Regions from separate parts of the Bacillus sp. 5RYD7K genome, predicted to be linked through region 2. Evidence: riboswitches for the same ligand, from Rfam matches in the RefSeq annotation. Region 2 holds a riboswitch; the other holds the start of a gene.
What was found. A riboswitch is a leader RNA that binds a small molecule or an ion and turns the genes downstream of it on or off. The one in region 2 is predicted to bind S-adenosylmethionine.
Positions count from the first base shown of each region.

Region 1 (7,646 bases), 280 kb from region 2:
AAGAGTAAATCGAATTCGGATCCGAATCTTCCATCGTTTCAATCCATTCTTTCGCAATTTGATCCACCCGTTCGGAAAAATAGTCGTACAATGCTTCATTTATCTTCATACCTCTTCTCCTTTCCCATTTCCAATTATAGCGTCAGCTGATGCCGAATCAAAATAAAAGCCGTTGAACCATCCAATTATTTGAAATTATTTAGTGCAATAGATTGCGCCTTTTTTATCAAAATGCTTCAAATGACTCTTCCCGAACGGCATAATCTGCCATAAAATAGTAGCAACACCCTTGAATCCACTCGCAAGCATAAAAAAGGAGGGCTTTTTTATGAATGGTGAAATGCGGTTGATTCCTTATGTCACGGATGAGCAGATCATGGATGTGAACGAGCTTCCTGAGGGTATTAAAGTGATTAAGGCGCCAGAATTGTGGGCAAAAGGGTTTAAAGGAAAGGATATTAAAATCGCGGTGCTTGATACAGGCTGCGACATTAATCATCCTGATTTGAAAGACCGGGTTATCGGCGGAAAAAACTTCACCGATGATGACGAAGGCAAAGAAGACGCGATTTCCGATTACAACGGCCACGGGACACATGTTTCCGGAACGATTGCCGCCAATGATTCAAACGGCGGAATTTCAGGTGTTGCGCCGGAAGCGAGCCTTTTAATCGTTAAAGTTCTCGGCGGTCAAAACGGCAGCGGCAAATACGAATGGATTATTAACGGCATCAACTACGCCGTTGAACAAAAGGCGGACATTATTTCCATGTCACTCGGCGGGCCGAACGATGTGCCTGAACTGAAAGAAGCCGTCACAAATGCGGTAAAAAGCGGTGTACTGGTCGTTTGCGCAGCAGGAAATGAAGGTGACGGAGACGAGCGGACAGAAGAACTGTCGTATCCGGCCGCTTACAACGAAGTGATCGCCGTCGGATCAGTCTCAATCGCCCGTAAATCGTCAGAATTTTCAAACGCAAATAAAGAAATTGACCTCGTGGCGCCCGGAGAAAACATTCTCTCCACCCTTCCCAACCATAAATACGGGAAGCTGACGGGCACTTCAATGGCCGCCCCGCACGTGAGCGGAGCGCTGGCCTTAATAAAAGGGCTTGAACAGGACTCGTTTCAGCGGACGCTTTCTGAAGCCGAAATTTATGCCCAGCTTGTGCGGCGGACTCTTCCTTTGGGCATCGCCAAAACATTGGCCGGGAACGGATTTCTGTATTTAGACGCACCTGATGTGCTCATGGAAAGAGCCGAACAGGCACAGCTGCTGTCTTTCTGATATTTTTCTCATATAATGATTGATCCGCTTGTCAACATCACCAATTTTTAAAATGTGAGATTTTCTATTGACAGTGATCTGAATAAGCTGATAAGATAACCAACAAATGATGTAACTTTTCAAAAAAATTGAAATATTTTCTCTTATCGAGAGTTGGGCGAGGGATTGGCCTTTTGACCCCAACAGCAACCGACCGTAATTCCATTGTGAAATGGGGCGCGTGATTTTTGCGCCGAGACGATTGTCTCCTAAGGCACGGTGCTAATTCCATCAGACGTGATCTGAGAGATAAGAGAGGCTTACATTTTGATGTTAAAGCCTCTTTCTCTCATGAGAAAGAGGCTTTTTTGTTACATCTCACTTAAAGGAGGAGACTTAATGACTACAATCAAAACTTCAAATCTCGGTTTTCCGAGAATCGGCTTGAACAGAGAATGGAAAAAAGCGCTTGAGGCTTATTGGAAAGGAAACACTGATAAAGAAACGTTTCTTAAAGAGCTTGACGGTTTATTCTTATCAGCTGTCAAAACACAGCTTGACCAAAATATCGATATCGTGCCGGTCTCTGATTTTACTCATTATGACCATGTGCTTGATACCGCCGTCAGCTTTAACTGGATTCCGGAAAGATTCCGCAGCATCACGGATCCCGTTGATACATATTTCGCGATTGCCCGCGGTGTTAAAGACGCCGTTTCCAGTGAAATGACAAAATGGTTCAATACCAACTACCATTACATCGTTCCTGAATATGACGAAAGCATTGAATTCCGTCTGACGAGAAACAAACAGCTTGACGACTACCGCCGGATCAAAGAAGAATTCGGAGCGGAAACGAAACCTGTCATTGTCGGTCCGTATACATTCGTCACACTTGCGAAAGGATACGAAGAATCAGAGGCGAAAGCGATTCAAAAGCGCCTTGTTCCTCTTTATGTACAGCTGCTGAAAGAGCTTGAAGCAGAAGGCGTCAAATGGGTTCAGATTGATGAGCCAGCCCTTGTGACAGCCTCAGCTGAAGATGTCCGCGCCGCAAAAGAACTCTATGAATCTATTACAAAAGAGCTTTCAGGGCTGAATGTCCTCCTGCAGACATACTTCGATTCGGTTGATGCATATGAAGAACTCGTTTCGTATCCTGTACAGGGAATCGGGCTTGATTTCGTGCATGATAAAGGCAGAAACCTTGAGCAATTGAAAAAGCACGGCTTCCCGAAAGATAAAGTGCTGGCAGCCGGTGTGATCGACGGCCGAAACATTTGGAAAATCGATGTTGAAGAAGGCCTTGATGCGGCTTTGGATATCCTCAGCCACGCTGATGTTGAGGAGTTATGGATTCAGCCTTCAAGCAGCCTTCTGCACGTGCCGGTGGCGAAACACCCTGATGAGCATCTTGAAAAGGATTTGCTGAACGGCCTGTCATACGCTAAAGAAAAACTGGCGGAACTCGGCGTCTTAAAAGAAGGGCTTCTGTCCGGCAAAGCGGCCGTCAGTGAGCAGATCGAAGAGTCAAAAGCGGCACTTAAAGCTTTGAAAGCATTCGCAACAGGAGCGAACTCAGCTCAAAAAGAAGAATTGAATCAGCTGACAGAAAAAGATTTCTCCCGCCCTGCAAGCTTTGAAGAACGATTGGCGCTGCAAAATGAATCACTCGGTCTTCCCCTTCTGCCGACGACGACGATCGGAAGCTTCCCTCAATCTGCAGAAGTGCGGAGCGCACGGCAAAAATGGCGGAAAAAAGATTGGACGGATGAACAGTATCAAGCGTTTATTAATGCGGAAACGAAGCGCTGGGTTGACATTCAGGAAGAAATCGGCTTAGACGTGCTCGTTCACGGAGAATTTGAACGGACGGACATGGTCGAATACTTCGGTGAAAAACTGGCCGGGTTCGCCTTTACGAAATATGCATGGGTGCAGTCTTACGGTTCACGCTGCGTACGTCCGCCTGTCATTTTCGGTGATGTCGAATTTATCGAACCGATGACGGTAAAAGATACGATCTATGCCCAATCGCTGACAGAAAAGCACATGAAAGGCATGCTGACGGGACCTGTCACCATTTTAAACTGGTCATTCCCGCGCGTGGATATTTCAAGAAAAGAAATCGCCTTCCAGATCGGGCTTGCCCTCAGAAAAGAAGTAAAAGCGCTTGAAGATGCCGGTATTCAGATTATCCAAGTGGATGAACCCGCGCTCCGTGAAGGCCTGCCGTTAAAAACGCAGGATTGGGATGAATATTTAACTTGGGCAGCAGAAGCTTTCCGATTAACGACGTCTTCTGTGAAAAATGAGACGCAGATTCATACGCATATGTGTTACAGCAACTTTGAAGATATTGTCGATACGATCAATGACCTTGACGCTGATGTCATCACAATCGAACACAGCCGAAGCCACGGAGGATTTTTAGAATATCTGAAAGATCATCCTTACGTGAAAGGCCTCGGACTCGGTGTATACGACATTCACAGCCCGCGCGTGCCGGCTACTGAAGAAATCTATCAAATTATCGATGATGCGCTTGAAGTGTGTCCGACAGACCGCTTCTGGGTAAACCCGGACTGCGGGCTGAAAACAAGACAGCAGGAAGAAACCGTTGCGGCATTAAAAAATATGGTCGACGCTGCGAAACAGGCGCGAAAAAAACAAGCTCAGCTTGTATAATGAAAACAGCCATCCCTAATGTGCGGATGGCTGTTTTTTTGAGCATGTTACTTATTCTTCAGCGCCTCTGCAAGTTCACTCAGTGAATCATGCTGCTTAATTTGATAGCCCCGCCCTTCTTTCTGCAAATACCCTTTTTGGCAGAATTGCGTCAGCACATGCAAGAGATGACGGTAAGATACACCTAAATAATCACAAACCGTTACGTGCTTCTCTTTATAAAATCCTTCATACGCCGTCTGCAAAATAAAATCAGCAAGCCGATTTTCAACCGGGAACGCCAGACTTTGTGAATACTTTGAAGCCATAAGCGTTGCCTTATCACTTAAAAACTTAGCCAATTCACGCAGAAAATTCGCATCCTGCAGCAATTGCCCGCGGCAGCGGCAAATTGGCAGAGCGAAACAAACAGTCTTCGCTGAGGCCTGAATGCCTTTTGTGTAATATACTTCATGTAATAGTTCCATCTCTCCGATGTAATCATTTTTGTTGATAAAATTAATTAACGATACTTTTCCGTTTTGATGGGTTACATATATTTTCGCTTTTCCTTCAATCACGTAAAACAGGAAGTCCGGCCTCATGCCCTCTTGAATCATCCATTCATCCCGCTGATATTCCCGCACCTCCATATACTCTTCAGCGGGAAAAGAAAATAAATGCGCGATTGAGTGTTTTTCTATCTGATGCCGTTTTTTCTCACCTTTATAAATTTCCATCGTCCACCCCGAAATATATGAGATATCTCATATTATCTTTACGTTTTACATGATAACATGCCAATGAAAAGGAGGAACGGGAATGAACGCATATCGCTGGATGAGTCTGCATTTTTTTAGCTTTTTTATGACATGGGGGATTTTTCTGCCCTATTGGACGGGATGGATGGTTCATATAAAAGGGGTTTCCGTATCCGAAGCCAGTTTCATTATGAGCTTAGGTCTGGCGGCAAGAGGAATTTCCACATTGTTTTTCTTTCCTTATTTATCCGGAAAATTCAGCAGCAGAGCCATATTGAACGGAGCCAGAATCGGTACGCTTCTTGCGCTTTTATGTTATATTCCGGCTGACTCTTTTCAAAGCCTGCTTCTTGTCACATTAGGGCTGCATGTGTTTTATCCGGCTTTGATGCCTGCTTTGGACAGCGCTTGCGGCGTTTTGGTACAGCATAATGAATTAAGAGATTACGGAACCAGCCGGCAATGGGGGTCCGCCGGATTTGTTTCAGCCGGCGTCATCCTGTCCGTCTTTACAGGTATATTTGGAGATCAAGTGATTTTATGGGCACTGCTTTTGAGCACTCTGATATTCGTATGCCTCAGCTTTATGCATGCGCCCGCTGTTCTTTCAAAACGGCCGGAAACAGATTGTACAAAAAAAGAGGGCATGCTTGCCTTATTCCGCATCAAACATTTCGGTCTGGTGCTCGCAATCGTTATCTTGCTGCAGGCGGCACATGCGTCTTATTACAATTACGGTTATCTCTTTTTGCAGGAAATCCATGCACCCGCATATGCAATCGGAATCATCATCAACATCGCCGTTATTGCGGAGATCATTTTCTTTGCAATCGCTGACCGATGTTTTCATCAATTTACGGCTGGTGCTTTGCTCGCTTTGGCTGCGCTTGGTGCAACCGTACGCTGGATACTCGTATTTGCCTTTCCGCATGTCATCATTTTCTGCCTCGCGCAGACGCTGCATGCCTGTTCATTCGCGATGGGACACTATGCATTTATGAAATATTTAATTAAACATATTTCCCCTGCGCAAGTCCCGAAAGCCCAAGGCATATATTCAGCGCTTGCGCTCAGCTGGAGCACTGCGGTATTTACTGTTTTCGGAGGTTTTTTATATGAAATTGAACCCCGGTACGCCTTTATCGGAATGATTGTTTGTACGATCCCCTCTATGCTTCTTGCCCTTTTATACAGAAAACTGGAAATGAAAAAGAGAGTTTTTGCAGGACATGCACAAGATATATAGACAAAGTTTCTTTATATATATGATCCCATTTCCGGCTGTTATTTTGACTGATTTGCCAATGTTTTAAGATGTATCTTCCGCTATAGTTAAAGTAATCGATCAACCGAGGGGGATTTGAGATGAATCAGCATATTTCATTTTTAAAAAGGGCGGTCACGCTGGGAGTTGAGAGCGTGGATGAAGGCGGAGGGCCTTTTGGCTGCGTCATCGTTAAAAACGGCGTCATTATCGCCGAAGGGCGGAACAATGTGACATCCAGCAACGATCCGACAGCCCATGCTGAAGTAACGGCGATCCGGAATGCGTGCCGGACACTTCAAACATATCAGCTTGATGATTGTGTGATTTACACAAGCTGTGAACCCTGCCCTATGTGTTTAGGCGCCATTTATTGGGCGAGGCCAAAAGCGGTATATTTCGCATCCAGCCACTCAGATGCTTCTGACGCAGGCTTTGATGACACCTTCATATATGAAGAAATCAAGAAACAGCGGACGGAGAGATCAATTCCTTTTTATCATCTCAGCTTCTCCGATCATACCGCGCCCTTTGACGTCTGGAAAACTTCCGCCCGCAAAAAAGTATATTAATCCAGAATAACCTGCTCACAACGCAGGTTTATTTTTCGTGAACGCAATTGATTCATTAAGGTCATTCTTTCAGAAAAATGGACAGCACAAGTGAATATATTGATACAGTACTGCTTTACGCTTTTTTTCGGGGACTTCATACGTAATGAAGACATTTTCTGTCAACTCATAAGGAGGGACATTGTGTCACAGCCTAATTTACCTAACATCACCCCTGTCGTGACCCATTCCAGAGACGATACCATTGACCTTCTTCTTTCATCAATTGCTATGGAAGAGCTGGGAATGGCACATATTCTGAATGCGGAAGGAGAAATAATCCAATATGCGCTCGGAACGATTCCCGGGTTAACAGGGCCGCCGTCAAGTCTTGCGGATATTTTGAACTTGAATGAGAGCGTCCGTCATACGCTTGACAGTTTAATGAAACAGGAGCTTCTTCTCGGCTCAAAATTGGACAGTATCTCAAATATCTCTGCACTGGCGGGGCCGACCGGGATTACCGGGGTCACTGGCACTACTGGAGAAAATGGACCGATAGGAATTACTGGAGCTACAGGGGTCCCCGGGCCCACAGGCAGCACTGGTGCTGCCGGAGCCACCGGACTGACTGGACCCACTGGTATCACTGGAGCCACCGGCGCTGCGGGTGTTACCGGAACAAGTTTAACGGCGACTTCCGGATTTGCAAGTAATACGGGCGGCGGTGTTGTCGCTGTTGTTATCGGCGGCACAGCCATTTCCTTGCCGAATGATCAAAACCTTTCCGCAGATATTACGGCTAAATGCTGCTAATACTATGTTTACCGTTGCGCCGGCAGGGCGGTACTATATCTCCTACCAGATTAATTTAGCAGCCGGCCTGCTTGTAAGTTCACGGGTCCTGATTAACGGCGCCCCGCCTGCAAGTTCAATTATTGCACCTGCCGTGTCATTGGCAAACTTCAACAACTCCTTCATTGTGAATTTGACAGCAGGCAGCACCATCCAGCTTCAGCTGTTCGGATTATTAGGTGAGGCGGCATTGCTCGGAGGAAGTGCCGGTGCGGCGTTGAACATTATTCGATTATGTTAACGGAACAAAAAAAGGATCAGGCGTTTGTCCGCTGATCCTT
Region 1 is NZ_CP191200.1:3,535,826-3,543,471, forward strand. Features, by position in the region: gene ACQE26_RS17140 (STAS domain-containing protein) at 1-109, opposite strand, end outside; gene isp (serine protease Isp) at 329-1,288, shown strand; SAM riboswitch class I at 1,429-1,583, shown strand; gene metE (5-methyltetrahydropteroyltriglutamate--homocysteine S-methyltransferase) at 1,667-3,955, shown strand; gene yeiL (transcriptional regulator YeiL) at 4,003-4,674, opposite strand; gene ACQE26_RS17160 (MFS transporter) at 4,757-5,941, shown strand; gene ACQE26_RS17165 (nucleoside deaminase) at 6,061-6,531, shown strand; partial or broken gene ACQE26_RS17170 (BclA C-terminal domain-containing protein) at 6,715-7,606, shown strand; gene ACQE26_RS17175 (glycosyltransferase) at 7,623-7,646, opposite strand, start outside.
Region 1: it holds a riboswitch for S-adenosylmethionine, as region 2 does, so the genes downstream of both, metE (5-methyltetrahydropteroyltriglutamate--homocysteine S-methyltransferase) here and ACQE26_RS15985 (phosphoadenylyl-sulfate reductase) in region 2, are expected to answer to the same signal.

Region 2 (7,646 bases):
ACCTGATTTCTGAACATAAATGGAGACAGGCCCTTCAGCCGCCAGAACCGATCTTTACAGGATGTGAACGGTTTCCCGTCATGTCTGCCTGCTCTGATCGGCTTGTTCCTTTGTATGCGGGCGGCGGTGACTCCCGTGTCAGCGTTCACATAAGCAAACCGCTTCCGTTTTTCGAATCATTTCCCCTCGTCTCGAAAGCAGCAAGACAGTCAGGAAATCATAAAAAATACCCTGCCTGATGACAGACAAGGTATAGTTTTTATAGTCTTCTTCTTTTCTCAAACAATAGATCCACTTCTTCAGCCAAATCATCAGTAATCAAGGGCTCAATGTTTTCAGCCAGTCTTTTCGTATGTACCGGGCTTGCGCCGCTTGTTGATACTGATACTTCAATGCGTCCTTTGCGGATGATCTTCGGCATATACACTGTGCCCTGTTCAGCGTTGCTTACACAGTTGACCAGCTGCGTTTCAGAAGCGCTTACGGCTATCTTCTGATTCACGCCTCGGTCATTTGTCGCGGCAATAATGAAAAAAGCGGGCGTTAGATCCTTCATTTCAATTTTCCGGGCAATCCAGCGGATGCATCCTTCATCCGCAAGCTGTTTAATTTCCGGCAGGGCATCGGGGCTGATTACAGTAATATCCGCGCCTTCCGGAAGCACTGTTTTGAGCCTTCTTAAGGCAACATTGCCCCCGCCCGCGATGACAATTCTTTTTCCGCTGAGATTAATGTGAAGAGGCAGCATACTGTCCCCCCTTAAAATCAAACTGCCCGCCGGGGTTTCGAACAGCTTCCGTCACACGGTTCAAAAACGCCTGCTTAATATGCGGGTGAAAACCTAAGTATGAAGCGAGATGCACATTTCGATTGACCGTCTGAAGCTTTTGGACTTCCCGTTGAATTTCAGTCATTAAGAGCCCTGTAAACAGAAGATACGGGACGATAAAAACGGGTGCTCCGTCATCTTCTTCAAGACCTGTAAACACTTCTTTATAGTGGGGATCACAGGCTGTTAAAAAACAAGGGATGACTTCTTTAACAGGTGTGATCGCCTCCAGTTTTCCGGCAATCTCACTGACGGCATTTTTAACTGCCGGATCTGTGCTTCCTCTGCCGATCAGCACCACTTTCGCCTGCTCAATCGGCACTCCGGTGTCCTCAATGCGATGATGCACCGCTTTGACGACTTCATCATCCACTCCGATCGGGACACCGTATGTTACTTTTATATCGGGATGCCGGACCGCTGCACGGGCGATTTCAGCGGGAATGTCATGTTTTGCGTGGGCGGCGGTCAAGAGCAGCAGCGGCACAGCCGCGATATGAGTGGCGCCTTGTTTGACACATGCTTCAAAGCCCGCTTCAATAGACGGTTCCTGCAGTTCTAAAAAACAGATTTCCTGAATGGGAGCGTCAGCGTGCGGCATGCACCCTTTTAAAAATGCCGCCGATTCTGCCTGCGCTTTTTTCAGCCGGCTTCCGTGCCCGATGTATAAAATCGCCTGCTTCATTTACAACGCCTCGCTCAGATCCAGATTTTTCAGTTCAGATTCAAACCAATCCAGCTTGCAGTGATAATTAACGACATCACCGATGACGATTAAGCTCGGGTTTTTGATTTCTTCTTTTATCACTGTGTCTGAAAGCGTGCTGACGGTGCAGACGACTGTTTTTTGCCTGTCCGTCGTTCCCCAATGAATAAAGGCCGCCGGGGTGCCGCCGTCTCTGCCGTTTTCCAGCAGCATTCTTTCAATCTGCCGGATATTTTTAATCCCCATATAAATCACCAGCGTATCAATGCCCGTCGCCAGTGCTTTCCATTTTTCTTCAAAGTCGTCTTCTTGTTTATAATGCCCTGTAACAAATGCGACATTGGAGCTCGCCTCCCTGTGCGTCACGGGAATGCCGGCGTAAGCAGCTGCCGCGATTCCCGCTGTAATGCCGGGAACGATCTCAAACGGAATGGCGTTTTGCGCGAGAGCCTCCGCTTCTTCGCCCCCGCGGCCGAAAACAAACGGATCGCCCCCCTTGAGCCTGACCACGGTTTTTCCCTTTTTCGCATACTTCACAAGGAAACGGTTGATCGTATCCTGCTTCATAATATGAAAATCCGGGAGCTTTCCGCAGTAAATCAGATCTGCTTCTTCTCTTGCATACTGTAAAATCTCTTTGTTTACCAATCTGTCATATAGTATAACGTCCGCTTTCTGTATGGCTTTCATTGCCTTGACCGTTAATAAGTCCGGATCTCCCGGACCGGCTCCAACGATAAATACTTTCCCCATAGCATGTCTCCCCGATCCGTTTTGACATCTTCACAGAACAGCCGCGAGGCCGCACCTCAGCTATTTTACCATATCCCGCCATTAGGGGGAGTATCCGGCTGATTGCGCGGCCTTTTCGGACTTATTATGCTAAGCTGTTTTTCACAAAATCAATCAGTCTGCCGGTGCATTCTTCGCGTGCATATTTTCCTGAATCAAGTACGAGCTCAGGCGCATTCGGCTCTTCATACGGTGAGTCGATTCCCGTAAAGAACGGAATTTCGCCGTTTCTGGCTTTTTTATACAAACCTTTCGGATCGCGCTTTTCACATATATCGAGGTCGCATTTCACATAGATTTCATTAAATTCGCCTTCTGCCACGAGCTCTCTCACCTGATCTCTGTCCTCACGGAACGGAGAAATAAAGGCCGTAATGACGATGGTGCCCTGCTGAACGAAAAGCTTTGCCACTTCCCCGATTCGGCGTATATTTTCCTTGCGGTCATCATCAGAAAATCCTAAGTCCTTGTTTAAGCCGTGACGGATGTTATCTCCATCAAGCACAATGACTTGATAGCCTTGTTCAAACAGCTCGCGGGCTGCGGCGTTTGCAATCGTAGATTTCCCTGAACCGCTTAAACCCGTCAGCCAGAGGATAGAGCTTTTATGCTTGTTTTTCTGCTGGTATTCTTCTTTCGTTATTGAGGCTTCATGCCATACGATATCACGATTTGTCACTCTTTTTTCCTCCTTAAGAAACGCCTGCTTCTTCTTTCGTTTTCAGCCCTTTAATCAGCACATCGACAACTTCAGGACGGCTGAATTCCGCCGGCGGCATGACGCCGCTTCGCAGCATTTCTCTGACCTTTGTTCCCGACAGAATGACGTGGTCTTCTCTGTCATGCGGACATGTTTTGGCCGTTCCCATGTTGCCGCATTTTTGGCAGAAGAAGCTGTGCTCGAATTTCATCGGTGTAATCCCGAGCTCATCCGCTGTAAATTGATCAAACAGCTCTTGCGCTTCGTATGTGCCGTAGTAATCACCGACGCCGGCATGATCGCGGCCGACGATAAAATGCGTGCAGCCGTAGTTTTTGCGGACAAGCGCGTGGAAAATGGCTTCTCTCGGTCCCGCGTACCGCATTGCCGCCAAAAATACGCCGAGGAAAACGCGGTCTTTCGGATAATAATGATCGAGCAGCACCTGATAGCTTTCCATTCTGACATCCGCCGGAATGTCGTCTGATTTTGTTTCACCGACGAGCGGGTTCAAAAACAGGCCGTCAACCGTCTCAAGCGCGGTTTTCTGGATATATTCGTGAGCGCGGTGAACCGGATTTCTCGTTTGGAAACCGACGATGGTTTTCCAGCCTTTTTCTTCAAAGCTTCGTCTCGTTTCAGCAGGTTCAAATGTAAACTCAGGAAACTGCTTTGACGCTTTTTTGATTAATGTGATCGGCCCGCCGACATACGTATCGCCGCGTGAAAATAGTTTTTTCACGCCTGGATGAGCGTCATCATCGGTTTTATATACGTGAACGGCTTCTTTTTGTTTATCCGGCGTATAAATATCTTCGATGTCCACTGCGCCGTATGTTTCTCCGCCGTAAGTCAGTTTTACGGTGTCTCCGACAGCAAGCTCAGCCGCTTTTTCTGAATCGACCGGAAGCGTAATCGGCAAAGACCAGACGGCCCCGGATGCCAGACGCATATTTTCAACGACTGACACGTAATCTTTTTCTGTGAAAAATCCTTCAATCGGGCTGTAGGCTCCGATTCCGATCAGCTCTAAATCAGCAAACGAAATCAAATCCAGCTCAATTTCTTTTTGGACGGATGTTAGATCATACTGCTCATTCACCCGATTAACTAATGTTCCTCCGTGCGGTGCTAGACTCATAGTACATTTTCCTCCCAGTTAACAGATAAATAAACTCAGATTAATAGTTAAATGCCCCCGCCTTGTTCATGGACAGAGCGTTTCTCTTTTCGGATAGCTTTCATCAGACTGGCGGCTCCGCCAGCTGCCAAAAGCACGCTGGCCATCATAAAGATGGAATAGTAATCTCCTTTTAACAGCAGAGAGACAAGCAGATACGAAATCGACAGTGACAAAAACGGCGAAACGACCCATACTTTGAGCATCGTTTTCACGACTTCTTTATGAAAAACGTTCGGCCCGTTTTTGGCCATTCCGATACCGATGATTGATGATGATGTCACCTGCGCCAAAGGAACCGGCAGACCGAACACGGAACTGATAATGACAAGCCCGGCCCCGGTTCCGGAAAGCAGTATGCCTTCGCCGGCGGAAAATCTCGTAATCTTTTTCCCGTTGGTTTCAAGCACTCTGCGTCCTAAAAGCAGAGCGCCGAGAGCGACAAAGATGCCTCCGTACAGCGTCCCTTTGGACACGCTGAGCACGCCGGCGGCAACTAAAGGGCCCACCGCATTTGCGACGTTGTTCATTCCGGCTGAAAAAGCTTCCCAAAACCCCGCAATAAGCAGGACAACCCCCAAAACCTTCTGTTTCCGGCTCGAAATGACTCGAATATTCAGAGAACTGGATACCTTCGATACGAGAAACGTGAAACAGAACGCGACAAACGGAACGAGGACCCAAAAAATCACGATGACCAAAAGATGCTGCAGAAACAATACTTTGTACGCAACGCCGACCCCGACAATCGCCCCGACGGTGACCTCGCTCGTCGACAGCGGAATGCCGAGCACATTCGCCGTGAATAACGATAACGCCGCCGCTCCGATAATAATACAGACAATGGTGAGCGTAATGGTCTGTTCGGGAATGATTCCGCCGCTGATCGTCTTAACGACTTCTCCGCCGCCGATAACCGCCCCTGACAGGACGCCGGCCGCGCAGATAATCAGCGCATACGTTTTCTTTTTAACGGCGCCGGACCCGTAAGCGACTCCCATTGAAGCCGCGGCTCCGCTGGCTCCGATATTCATGGCGAAAAACAGGCAGAATAAAATAGCGGCTAATTCCATTGTGCAGCTCCTTTATTCATGCAGTCCGCATTCTGTTTTCGCCATTCCGTTCCATCTGCCGCTCCGCAGGTCTTCTGCGGTAAACGCAGGTGAAGTGCACGGTTCACAGCCGATGCTCGGATAGCCCTGATCATGAAGAATGTTATAATCCAGCTCATGCTTGGATGTATATCTCCAGATGTCTTTCCACGTCCAGTGGATCAGCGGGCATACTTTAATGGATTGAAACTTATCGTCTTTATTCAGGAAATTCGTATTCGCCCGGCTCGGCCCTTGATCGCGTCGGAGGCCGGACAGCCATGCCGGACGCCCGGCGAGCGCTTCTCTTAACGGCAGAATTTTTCTGATGAAGCAGCACTGGTTCGGTTCTCTTTCCCACAGTTTATCTCCGTGAGCCTCGGCCTGTTCCTCAAGAGTAAGGCTGGGCTTTTTCAGGATGATGTTCAGTCCCGGGTAACGTTCTTTCACTTTTTCGATCGTTTCATATGTTTCTTTAAAGTGAAGTCCTGTATCGAGAAACACGATTTCCGCGTCTTTTTTCACTTTAGAAATTAAATCGATCAGGACGATTCCCTCAATCCCGAAGCTGCACGCGTAAACAAGCTGGTCTCCGTAGTGGCCGTATGCCCATTTTAAAACGGACAGCGCGCCTTTATAGGAATCGTCTTCCGGAAATGTAATCTCCGGTTCCTCCCATGTGTCATACGTTAGCATTTTTTCTTTCCTCCTCCCGGAGACAATCAAACAGCTGTTGTTTTCTGCCGGTTGTCTTATCCCTCAATCTTTTTTCATATAAAAAACTTTCAATCCAGCGGAATGAAAGACAGTGACCCGTTATAGCCCTTATCTTCAAAATGCTGTGCATTTTTCTGGATGCGGCACCTTGCATGTCACGCAGGTTGCCGGGCGTCATCGGTCCAGTCCCTCAGCCGCTCTTGATAAGCTTTTTAGATTTGTACTAAATTTTAGCACAATTCTAACAGAAGTCAACCCGAGTTTTTTGATAGGAATAATAAAACAGGCCCTGAGGCCTGTTTTTATTGTCATTATTTTTTAAACCAATCTTTTGACTCGGGATTCTGTTTCCATGATTTCAGTTTCTCAATGTCATCTGAATGTATCGTTCCGTTTTCAAGCGCTACTTCAATCAGCGTGTCATAATCTGTTAACGAGTAGTACGGCAGACCCGCTTTTTTAAAGGCTTCTCTTGCTTTCGGCAGTCCGTATGTAAAAATTGAAATGACGCCGAGAACTTCCGCGCCCTCTCTTTGAAGGGCCGCCGCAGCTTCAAGCACGCTGCCCCCGGTAGAAATCAAATCTTCAATCACGACTGTTTTTTGTCCTTTTTTAACGGCGCCTTCTATTTGATTTCCTTTGCCGTGCGCTTTCGGTTTGCTTCTGACGTAGCACATCGGAGCGCCTGTACGGTCTGCGAGAAGCGCAGCATGCGGAATGCCTGCCGTGGCAGTGCCCGCGATCATCTCCGCCTCGGGGAAATGCTCTTTCAGCAGTCTGCCGAGCCCGTCCGCCACATCATTTCTCACTTTTGGATACGACAATGTCAGACGGTTGTCACAATAAATCGGCGATAGAATGCCGCTCGCCCACGTAAACGGCTCATTCGGGCGTAAAAAGACAGCTTCAATGTGTAATAGATGTTTTGCGATAGCCTGTTTCATCGGCGAACGCCCTCCCATTCCAGTTTAATGGCTTCATATGCTTTAACGGGGTTTTCCGCTTTTGTAATTGAACGGCCCACGACAATGGCTGACGAACCGTTTTCTTTCGCAAATGACGGAGTCGCCGTCCGGACTTGATCATCAGCTGCGTCATTGGCCGTGCGGATGCCCGGCGTGACTGTCAGAAATGACGGCCGGACCGCTTCATAAATGGCTTTTGTTTCATGAACTGAACATACCACTCCGTCCAGCCCGCACTCTTCAGCCATTTTGCCGTAATGTACAACCGTTTCTAACAGCGGCTTTTGCAGCAGAAGCTCTTCCTTCGCCATCTGCTCTGAAGTGCTCGTCAGCTGGGTGACTGCGATTAATGACGGGCGTTTTTTGCCTGCCGGCGTGCCTTCTTCAAGCCCCTCAAGAGCTGCGCGCATCATGCGTCCGCCCCCTGCGGCATGCACATTGACGAGATCAACGCCGAGACCCGCAAGCCGCTTCATCGCTTTATTGACTGTAGTCGGAATATCATGAAGCTTCAAATCTAAAAATATATCACAGTTCCGTTCTTTTAATTGATGAATGATGGCGGGGCCTTCCTGATAAAAAAGTTCCATCCCCGTTTTGACAAACAGCCTTTCCTTTTCAAACAAATCTAGAAACGCTAAAGTTTCTTCTCCTGATGCAAAATCA
Region 2 is NZ_CP191200.1:3,255,409-3,263,054, forward strand. Features, by position in the region: gene ACQE26_RS15955 (precorrin-2 dehydrogenase/sirohydrochlorin ferrochelatase family protein) at 260-748, opposite strand; gene ACQE26_RS15960 (sirohydrochlorin chelatase) at 729-1,514, opposite strand; gene cobA (uroporphyrinogen-III C-methyltransferase) at 1,515-2,288, opposite strand; gene cysC (adenylyl-sulfate kinase) at 2,413-3,006, opposite strand; gene sat (sulfate adenylyltransferase) at 3,020-4,168, opposite strand; gene cysP (sulfate permease) at 4,216-5,280, opposite strand; gene ACQE26_RS15985 (phosphoadenylyl-sulfate reductase) at 5,293-5,994, opposite strand; SAM riboswitch class I at 6,121-6,225, opposite strand; gene pyrE (orotate phosphoribosyltransferase) at 6,327-6,959, opposite strand; gene pyrF (orotidine-5'-phosphate decarboxylase) at 6,956-7,646, opposite strand, start outside; gene ACQE26_RS16000 (dihydroorotate dehydrogenase) at 7,644-7,646, opposite strand, start outside.